Regions from separate parts of the Mesorhizobium salmacidum genome, predicted to be linked through region 1. Evidence: riboswitches for the same ligand, from Rfam matches in the RefSeq annotation. Region 1 holds a riboswitch; the other holds the start of a gene.
What was found. A riboswitch is a leader RNA that binds a small molecule or an ion and turns the genes downstream of it on or off. The one in region 1 is predicted to bind cobalamin.

Region 1 (5,041 bases):
AGGCGATGTCGGGCGGCCAGCGCCAGCGTGTCGCCATCGGCCGCGCCATCGTGCGCAATCCGAAAGTGTTCCTGTTCGACGAACCGCTGTCGAACCTTGACGCGGCGCTGCGCGTCGCCACGCGCATCGAGATCGCCAAGCTCAAGGAATCGATGCCCAACACGACCATGATCTATGTCACGCACGACCAGGTCGAGGCGATGACGCTGGCCGACCGCATCGTCGTGCTGAAGGATGGCCACATCGAGCAGGTCGGCACGCCGATGGAGCTCTACAAGAACCCCGGCAACCTCTTCGTCGCCCAGTTCATCGGCTCACCGGCCATGAATATCCTGCCGGCGGCGGTCGACAAGACGGGCAATCCGACCATCGTCAGTCATGTCGGCGGCCGCAAGGCGACGGTACCGATCGCGACGCCTGCTTCGGCAAAAGGAGCGGCGGTCAGCTTCGGCGTGCGGCCGGAAGATCTCGCGATCGCCAGTGGTAGCGATTATCTGTTCGAGGGGACGGTCGATTATCTCGAGCAGCTCGGTGAGGTTCAGCTGGTCTATATCGACATCGGCCGTGCCGACCTGCCGCTGGTGACCAAGTTGCCGGGCAATGTCGAGGTCAAGCGCGGCTCGACGCTGCGGCTGACCGCCAATGCCGGAGATCTTCATATCTTCGATGCGGATGGACGGTCGTTCGCCCTGCACGAAGCGGAAGCCAAAGCCGCCTGAGACCACAAGCTGTCTCGACAATGCAAAAAGAGAGCGGCGGGTAAGCCCGCCGCTCTCTTTTGTATATCACCACGGCTGGTTAGTTGTTGCCGAAGAGGTTGCGGTCTGCGCCCTGAGGGGCGGACTTCTGTACGTCGCCCGACGAATTGAGCAGCTTGTAGACGGGCGATGCGCTCTTGCGGGTCGAGCCCGTATGCGAGGTGTCGACGTTGACGGTCGCCAGCTTGTTGATGTCGGTGTCGCCAACGTTGTCGTTGCCGGCATAGGCGCTACCAGCGGCAATCAGAAGAGCGGCGGCGGTAAGAACAATCTTTTTCATTTTGGTACTCCGATTTTTTCGAATTCAAGGGGCGGGCTGAGCGCGCCGTCCTTGCTTGAAGAGATGTTAGTTGTTGCCGAACAGGTTGCGATCGGCGCCGTGCTGGACGGGCTCCTGGCTGGCAGGAGCCGACTTGTCGACCGACGCGGTGTACGAGTTGTCCACCGCGGCGGCAGGCTGGTTGGCACCGTTGGAGCCATAGTTGTCGCTGGCAAAAGCGCTGCCGGAAATGGCCAGAACGGCGGCGGCGGCAATAAGGATCTTGTTCATTTTAGGTACTCCTGAATTTCTTGAATTCCGCCGGATCGGCGGGCAAGCCCGCCAATCCGTGGGGACAGGCCGTTAGCGGCCGAAGAGGTTGCGATCGCTGCCCTGAGCAGGCGTCTGAGCAACAGGCTCCGACGTCTTGGTGGAGGTGGAAGCGGTGTACGAACTGTCCACCGCGGCAGCAGGCTGGTTGGCGCCGTTCGAACCGTAATTGTCGCTACCAGCGAAGGCGCTGCCGGAAACAGCCAGAAGGGCGGCGGCAGTGAGAATGATCTTTTTCATTTTTTGGTACTCCAGTATTTTTCCGTCCGTCTAGCGGCGTGTCTTGGGATTAAATCGCGTCGTTCGGACAGCCCCGATGTGGGAGAGCACCCTTGCCGTTTCCAATCACGAAGTTGTTCAGCGTGGACCATGACTCCACCACTTGAAATTGTACCAGCGCCTTCCGCATCTCTTATTTTATCTTGTGATATCAATTGGTTAACTTAAAACAGCACTTCGATCACCAACTGTGTCGGAGGCTCGGCGTTCACAGCTCTTGCACGCACCGTCAACAGAAACGAACCGTTCGGTTCGATTTTAGACTCCGCTAATAGTCACTTTTTGAAACTGTTAACCTAGTTGCTCCCTGCAGGGAGCAAAGGCGGTGCCGGCGCGGCTTGGCGACAGAAGGCGATTCCAACTGCTACAAGCCTGTCATGACGATCCAACGTGCGTGTCGCGCCGCATGGATGCGATGTCGCTTTCGTGCCGATGTCGCAAAGCCTGTCGTGATTAGATCAGGCATCTCAGGTGCCGCTGCGTGAGGACGGAGCGGAGAATTGGGAAGCCGGTCAGATTCCGGCGCTGCCCCCGCAACGGTGGTGGAGTTCAAGTCGCAACGGGAGACCACTGGGCTAAAGCCTGGGAAGGTGTCGCGATGGTCCGCAAGGACAACTCCAGAGCCCGGAAACCAGCCCGAGATCGCTAGAACTCGACTGATCGCGGTGGGCGGTCAAGAGGCGGATGGTGTCTGTCCGGCTTTTCGCCGATCTGCGCCCAGTCCTTCCTCAATCACCACCAGTTCAGTCCTTGAAACTAAGGACAGGACATGGACGCGCGCAACGACATGCTGAGGCTATTGAACAGCCGCAGACAAGGCTTTTCGCTGGAACAGCCTTTTTACACCGACCCGGACTACTTCAAGCTGGACATGGAGTTGATCTGGTATCGCGACTGGCTGTTCATCGGCCATGATTGCGAATTGCCCAAGCCGGGCAGCTTCATCACCGTGCAGATCGGCGATTATCCGGTCGTGCTGGTGCGCGATCAGCAGGGCAAGATCAACGCCTTCCACAATTCCTGCCGCCATCGCGGCAGCCGCGTCTGCAACAGTGACAAGGGCACGGCCACCAAACTGGTCTGTCCCTATCACCAATGGACCTACGAGCTCGACGGCCGGCTGCTGTTCGCCCGCCAGATGGTCGATGGGTTCGACAAGAGCCAGTACGGCCTGAAGCCCGTCGCCTGCGAAAGCGTTGGCGGTTACATCTTCATCTGTCTGGCCAGCGAGCCCGCCGATTTCGCGCCGATGCGGGCGATGATCGAGCCTTACCTTTTGCCGCACCGGCTGCGTGAGGCAAAAGTCGCTTTCGAGAGCACCATCATCGAGAAGGGCAACTGGAAGCTGGTCTGGGAAAACAACCGCGAATGCTATCATTGCGCCGGCAACCATCCCGAACTCTGCAAGACCTTCCCGGAAGCACCGACGGTGACCGGCGTGCAAGGCGCCGACAGCGATCCGGAGATGCTGGCGCACTGGGCGAAATGCGAAGCGGCCGGCCTGCCGAGCAAGTTCCGCATCGATCCGGCCGGCCAGTATCGCGCCACCCGCGCGCCGCTGCTGCGCGATGCCGTCAGCTACACGATGACGGGAAAGCGCGCGGTCGAGAGGAATCTTTCCGACAGCGTTTCAACCGACCGCATCGGTTCGTTGCTGCTTTACCACTATCCGACGACCTGGAACCACATCCTGGGCGACCACGCCGTCACCTTCCGGGTGCTGCCGATCAGCGCCACGGAAACGGCGGTGACCACCAAATGGCTGGTGCATAAGGATGCGGTCGAGGGCGTCGATTACGATCTCGCAGAACTCACCCATGTCTGGACCGAGACCAACGACCAGGATCGCCGCATCGTCGAGGAAAACGCCTTCGGCATCCTGTCGCCGGCCTACGAGCCAGGCCCCTATTCGGAGCTGCATGAGGGCGGCGTGATCCAGTTCGTCGAGTGGTACGCATCCTTCATCGGGCCACGGCTTGCCGAAGGCGGCCGGCCGGCCCTGCGCAGCGTTGCCTAAGGCATATCGCTAGAGACGGCGGTTTTGGACATGCGCGGAACAAAAGGGACAAGAGGATGAATGCGATGACGGATCTCGGCCTCTATCGCCATCTCGACCAGATGGCGCCCTGGAACGACAGGCTGCAGGTGCTGGAAGTGACCGGCGTCACCGACGAGGCGCCCGACGTGAAGACCTTCACCTTCCGGTCCGACAACCAGACCTGGTTCCGCTACAAGCCGGGCCAATTCGTGACGCTGGAATTGCCGACACCGGACGGGCCGCTGATGCGCACCTATACGCTGTCATCGTCACCGTCGCGGCCATTCTCGATCGCGGTGACGGTGAAGGCGCAGGTGGGCAGCATCGGCACACGCTGGATGTTCGATCACCTGGCGCCCGGCTCGCACGTCAAGGCCTATGGACCAGGCGGCGACTTTTCACTGCACAGCCATCCGGCGGCGAAATATCTGTTCATCTCGGCCGGATCCGGCGTGACGCCGATGATGTCGATGCTGCGCTGGCTGAACGACTGCGCGCCATGGACCGATGTCGGCTTCGTCAACTGCGCGCGGCGCCCGGAAGAGATCATCTTCCGCAAGGAGCTGGAGCTGCTCGGCGGCCACATGCCGGGCCTGTCGCTCGGCTTCATGATCGAGGAACGGTCGAGCCGCGAGGGCTGGTATGGCCATATGGGCCGCATCGACGCCATCCGGCTGCCGCTGCTGGCGCCCGATTTCCGCGAACGCGAAATCTTCTGCTGCGGCCCCGACCCCTTCATGCGCGCCGTGCGCGGCATGCTCGAAGCCGCCGGCTTCGACATGGCAAAGTACCATCAGGAGAGCTTTGCCGCGCCGACCGTTGAGGAAATCCCGGCGCTATTCGCGGCGCCGGCGCAGGACGGTGTGGCTGTCCCCGTCGAAGCCGCAACGCCGATCCGCTTCGCGCTTTCGGACGTCGACGCCGACTGTGTCGCCGGCCAGACCGTGCTGCAGACGGCGCGTGCTTCGGGCGTGCGGATACCGGCGGCCTGCGAATTCGGCCTGTGCGGAACTTGCAAGGTGAAGAAAGTCTCCGGCAGCGTCGAGATGAGCCACAATGGCGGCATCCTCGATCACGAGATCGATGATGGCTTCATCCTGGCCTGCTGTTCAAAGCCACTGTCGGCACTGGAAATCGAGGCTTGATCGGCCCGGCCTTCGACTGATCCGGGAATGGTCCGCGCCTTGCCGGCGATGGTTACCTTGCCAAGGAAGACCCGAAAGTTTACAGCCGTTGTCGGTGGAAGCGGTCCTGCTGGCGGGCAGGAAATGCAGAGCGGGGCAACAATGATGCATGATCCCATGCCTATGCGGTTGCGAGCCGGGATATCGTTTTCGAATCCTTCGATGGCGAAGCCGTGGTGCTCAACCTTGCCAA
Region 2 (5,041 bases), on a different contig from region 1:
TTGCGATCAAGCGCAGATGCAGGGAACCGGCCAGCGGCCGCGACAGATGCGGGATCATCAATCCGACAAAGCCGATGACACCGGCGACCGAGACGAGGATTGCCGTCGAGAAGGCGGCCACGAGAAATGTCGTTCTGCGCATGCGGGCCACCGGCACGCCGAGGCTTTCGGCAGCGCTTTCGCCGGCCAGGAAAGCGTCCAGCTTGCGGTGGTTCCACAGCCCGTAGGCCGCGATCGTGCCAGCGCCCACCGCACCCAGCCACACATTGTCCCAGCGCGCCAGCCCGAGCCCGCCCATGGTCCAGAACAGCACCGAATGGGCCGCGCGCTGGTCGCCGGCAAAAACCAGATAATTGGTCAAGGCCGTGAACATGAAGGAGACGGCAAGGCCGGCGAGGATCAGCCGCTCCGGACCTTGCCCCCTCACCCGCGCCACCAGCAAAAGCACGATGGAAGCGGCGAGTATGCCGCCGGTGAACGCAGCCACAGGCAAGGTCCAGATGCCGAAACTGTCGCCGAGGACGGTGATGACGGAAACCGCGCCGGCAGCGGCTCCCGACGACAGGCCGAACAGGAAGGGGTCGGCAAGGTCGTTGCGGGTCACCGTCTGCAAAAGCGCGCCGACGATGCCCAGCCCGCCGCCGACACAGATCGCCAGGATCGTGCGCGGCAGCCGCAGGTCGACGACGATCCTGCCGACCGGACCCGATATCTGAGGTTCATCCAGCCCGATGGAACGGCCCAGTGCGGCGACGACATCGGCTAGAGGTATCAGCGTCGAGCCGTAGGCGATCGACAGCAGCGCCAGCGCGACGAGCGCCACCGCGCCCGCCGTCATGGCCAGCATGAAGCCCTTGTGCCCTGAAAGCGCGCCGGATTTGTGCTCCCGGGCGAGAGCCATCAGAACGCTTCCGGATGCATCGCCCTGGCGATCTTGCCGATGGCGTCGATGTTCGCCGGTCCTGGCGTCAGCTCGGCGTAACGAAGCGCCACGAAGCGCTCGTTCCTGACCGCGTCCGTCTCTTTCATCACCGGGTGCGCCTTCAGGAAATCGAGCAGCTTCCTGTAACCGCCGCCGTCCTGATAATCGAGCAGGATGAGGAATTGCGGATTGCGCGCCGCCACCGTCTCCCAGTCCGTGTTACCCCAGCTCGTGTCCATGTCGGCCATGATGTTGTCGCCGCCGGCCGCCGATATCATGGCGCTGGGGATGGCAAACTTTCCCGCGGTAAACGGCTTGTCCTCGCCGGAATCGTAAAGGAACACGCGTGTTCCCTTGGCGCTGCCGACCCTGGCGATGATATCGGCGAGTTGCGCCTTCCAGCCGGAGACGAGCTTCTCCGCTTCTGCTTCCTTGCCGAAGATCTTGCCCAGCTTTTCGATGTCGCCATAGAGCAGGTCCATGGAGGCGTCCGGGCGGCTCCTGTCGAGATGGACGCAGCTTTCGGTCAGCACCAGCGTCTTGATGCCGTGCGGAGCGAGCGTGTCGGGGGTCACGTCGCCGCCAGGCTTCATGCCGTAGTACCAGCCGGCGAAGAAGAACTCGGGCTCGACGGCGAGGAGATTCTCCAGCGTCGGATATTTCGGTGCCAGTTCGGGAATGGAACCCTGCTCTGCCTTGAAGTCGGGGCCGACTTTATACCATCCGGTGATACCGGTCAGGCCGACAATGGACGGCTGCAGCTTCAGCGCGAAGACCATCTCGGCCATGTTGAGATCATGGATGACGGCGCGCTTTGGCGGCGCGTCGAAGGTCAGCGGCTTGCCGCAGCTGTCGACGGTCACGGGGAAGGCAAAGGCCGTCGAGGCCAGCAGCGAGAAGACGAGGGACAGGGCGAGGCGTTTCACGGACTTTGCTCCTTGGTTGAACCGTGTCGGATAAGGATGGATTTGATCAGGACGGCGGTGCGGCGCGGTTCGGAAGCTCGAACACCGTCAGTTCGCGGTCCTCGGTGGGATGGCGCAGGCGAAACACGTCGATGCCGAAAATCTCGCGGATAAGCTGTTGCGTCAGCGCCTCGTGCGGCGGCGCCAGCGCATGCAGCCGGGCCTCGTTCATCACCGCCACTTTGGTGGCGAAGGGTGCCACCAGCGTCAGATCGTGCAGCACCGCGATCACGGTCATGCCGAAGCCGGCCACCAGTTCGAGCAGTTCCGCGCGGGCGCGCGGATCGAGGTGGTTGGTCGGCTCGTCGAGGAACAGGATTTTGGGCTTCTGCGCGATGGCGCGTGCAAGCTGGGCGCGTTGGCGTTCGCCACCAGACAGCGAGCCGATAGTCCGGCCGAGCAGCGGCAACAGGCCGGTCCGCCGCAGCGCATCCACGACAATGTCGCGTTCCTCGTCGCGGCGCCTCAGGCCGGCATGCGGGACGCGGCCAAGCTCGACATAATCGATCACCGCCAGCCGTGGGTCCGGCTGGTCTGTCTGGCCCACGACGGCTATATGCAGGGCCCGCTCGGCGGGTGAAATCCTGTCCAGGCGTCGCCCGCCAAGCTTCACCTCCCCCGAGCTTGGCCTGAGCATGCCGGACAACATGCGCAGCAGCGTGGTCTTGCCGGCGCCGTTGGGGCCAATGATGGCGAGGCGGTCGCCTGACGTCACCGACAGGCTGACCGCATGGACCAGATGCCGGCCATTCGCCATCGCGCCCAAGTCGCGCGCATCGAGAAGCGGCGCTGTCACCGATTGCCATCCACCAGCTTGCCGGGTCTCGGGATGCGAGCCAGCGTCTTGCCGGCCAGGCGCGGCGGCCGTTGTCCGGAATTGCACCAGCCGTCGGGAAGCGAGGCGTAAAGCCTGGCAAACCGCACGAGATCGGCAGCGTCGGCCTGCGCATCGACCGACCGGAAGAGATAGGCGGCCTTGCCAGGCGCCTGGAAAGCCACCGCCAGGGGACGCGCGCAACCCGCCATGCAAGCCACGCTCTCGACCGTGAAACCAAGCGCCACGTCAGGCTGGGCCGAGAGGCGGGAGCGCAACTCGGTGCACAAACCTTCGCCCGACCTGACGCCGGTCGGCACGTCGCGGCAAAGGGTGCACACGATGATCTGGTGCATGGGCCCAGGGTGAATACGATCGATTGCGCCGTCCAACTTCCCGTCACTTTCAAAACTGGCGACGGAAGGATGTTGGTCGACCGGCCGACAAGACCGATGTCCACGTTTCCTCTCGGCACACCCCGTCCGGTCAACTCAGTGATGGCAGGTCTCCTGGCTCACGGGTCTCTGCGCAATCCTGCCTTCCCAGCCTTGCCGGCCAGTGGCGTTCCGGATCTTGCTCGCCGCTTACAGTTGCGGGGGCAGCCGCGGCCTCGACCCAAAATCGGATCTCACCGCGTTCCCTTTTCACCCCTCGCCTTTCGGCTCGGGGACCATCACGAGTCGCAGCCTAGGCCGCGCGCGGCGGCGAGGCAAGGTAGTCGTTTGTTTTGTTATAACAGAACCAACCAATGGTCAATCGCTGTCGCGGGCGATCAGTTCCAGCGGCCAGACCTCCCTGATGGTCTCTGGCCCGGCGGCCCCCGCAAAAGCCGGCAGCGACGCCAGCAGCATTTCGGCGAGCCGCCGTCCCATGGGCTGCAGCGCCGGGCGGAAAGCAGTCAACGCTGGCGAGAAATAGCGGCAGAGCGGCGTATCGACGATGACGGTCACCGCCATGTCGTGACCCGGCTTGATGCCCATCTCGGCCAGCGCCTTGCAGCCGCCAAGCGCCATTGCGTCATTGTTGAAGATGATGGCGGTCGGCGGGTCCTTGCGCCGCATCACCTGCGGTGTCACTTCGTAGCCACCGGCCTCGTTGATGAAGCCGTCGGCAATCAGGCCGGGATCGACGGCGATGCCATGCCGGCGCAAGGCCTTGCGGTAGCCGTCGAGGAACAGATAGCCGAAATTCAGATCGAGCGATGGGCGAATGGCGGCGATCCGGCGATGGCCACGCGCCACCAGCCGATCGACCGCGTCGGCGCCTGCTTTTTCGAAATCAAGATCGAGCGAGGGGTAGGCCTTGTCGCCGGAGCGGCTGCGGCCGAGCGTGGCGAAGGGGAAGCCGGCCTGGGTCAGATAGTCGATGCGCTCGTCCTCGCGCCGCGTCCAGGCCAGCACCACCGCGTCGGCACGGCGCGTCTCGACGACACGCCGCAGGCGCTCCTGCTGATAGTCGCCCGGCGCGCCCATCACCACGATGAGATCCAGCCCGCTTTCGGCGAGCCGGCCCTGCAATCCAGTCAGGAACGGAATGAAGAAAGGCTCGCCGTATTCCTGGTCGCCCGGATGCGGCTGCAGCATGAAGGCAATCGAGTGGGTAGCGCCTTGCCTGAGACTGCGGCCGGACTGGTTTGGCGAATAGTTGAGAGCCCTGGCCGCCTCGAGAACGCGCTGGCGTGTGTCGGCATTGACGTCGGCGCGGCCATTGAGGGCGCGCGACACCGTGCCGATCGAAATGTTCAGGTGACGGGCAAGGTCGTGAATGCTGGACGCCAAGTGACTGTTCTCCCCCTTGCTTGGCTAGCACCGGTGGCCGCCCGGGCCAAGGCGCAACGACGATTTTCATGGGCGGCCGATTGACATTCTACGCCTTCGGGTGTGTTCTCGTAAACGTTTACGGAAAAACGTTTACGGTCACGTCGTGAACGCCGGGACGATCGGCCTGGAGGGGCCGAGAGGAGGAGCGCTGGATGATCGACGCCGTTCTGGTCGGCTGCGGAGCGATGAGCAAGGCCTGGCTCGATGCCGCGCGGCAAATCGACGGGCTCGCCATTGTCGGCCTTGTCGATCTCGATGCCGACAGGGCGAAGGCCAGGGCTCGCGAATACGACCTTGGTGGTGCCGTCATCGGCACCAGTCTCGACGCTGTGCTCGAACAGACCCGACCGCAAGCGGTCTTCGATGTGGTGGTTCCCGCCGCCCGGCGCGACGTTGCGTTTTCCGCCTTTGCCCATCATTGCCATCTGCTGACGGAAAAGCCGCTCGCCGATAGCCCGGAGAATGCCCGCGCCATCGTCGAGGCCGCCCGCCAGGCCGGGCGCATCCATGCCGTCGTCCA

Region 2: it holds a riboswitch for cobalamin, as region 1 does, so the genes downstream of both, O7A60_RS28625 (DUF1636 family protein) here and O7A60_RS00805 (aromatic ring-hydroxylating oxygenase subunit alpha) in region 1, are expected to answer to the same signal.

What each region holds. Positions count from the first base shown of each region.
Region 1 is NZ_JAPYKS010000001.1:165,560-170,600, forward strand. Features, by position in the region: gene O7A60_RS00785 (ABC transporter ATP-binding protein) at 1-719, shown strand, start outside; gene O7A60_RS00790 (DUF680 domain-containing protein) at 799-1,038, opposite strand; gene O7A60_RS00795 (DUF680 domain-containing protein) at 1,105-1,308, opposite strand; gene O7A60_RS00800 (DUF680 domain-containing protein) at 1,381-1,587, opposite strand; cobalamin riboswitch at 2,079-2,280, shown strand; gene O7A60_RS00805 (aromatic ring-hydroxylating oxygenase subunit alpha) at 2,396-3,643, shown strand; gene O7A60_RS00810 (FAD-binding oxidoreductase) at 3,709-4,809, shown strand; gene O7A60_RS00815 (PqqD family protein) at 5,022-5,041, shown strand, end outside.
Region 2 is NZ_JAPYKS010000035.1:13,061-18,101, reverse strand. Features, by position in the region: partial or broken gene O7A60_RS28640 (FecCD family ABC transporter permease) at 1-901, opposite strand, end outside; gene O7A60_RS28635 (ABC transporter substrate-binding protein) at 901-1,848, opposite strand; gene O7A60_RS28630 (ABC transporter ATP-binding protein) at 1,895-2,683, opposite strand; gene O7A60_RS28625 (DUF1636 family protein) at 2,680-3,057, opposite strand; cobalamin riboswitch at 3,184-3,391, opposite strand; gene O7A60_RS28620 (LacI family DNA-binding transcriptional regulator) at 3,454-4,479, opposite strand; gene O7A60_RS28615 (Gfo/Idh/MocA family protein) at 4,674-5,041, shown strand, end outside.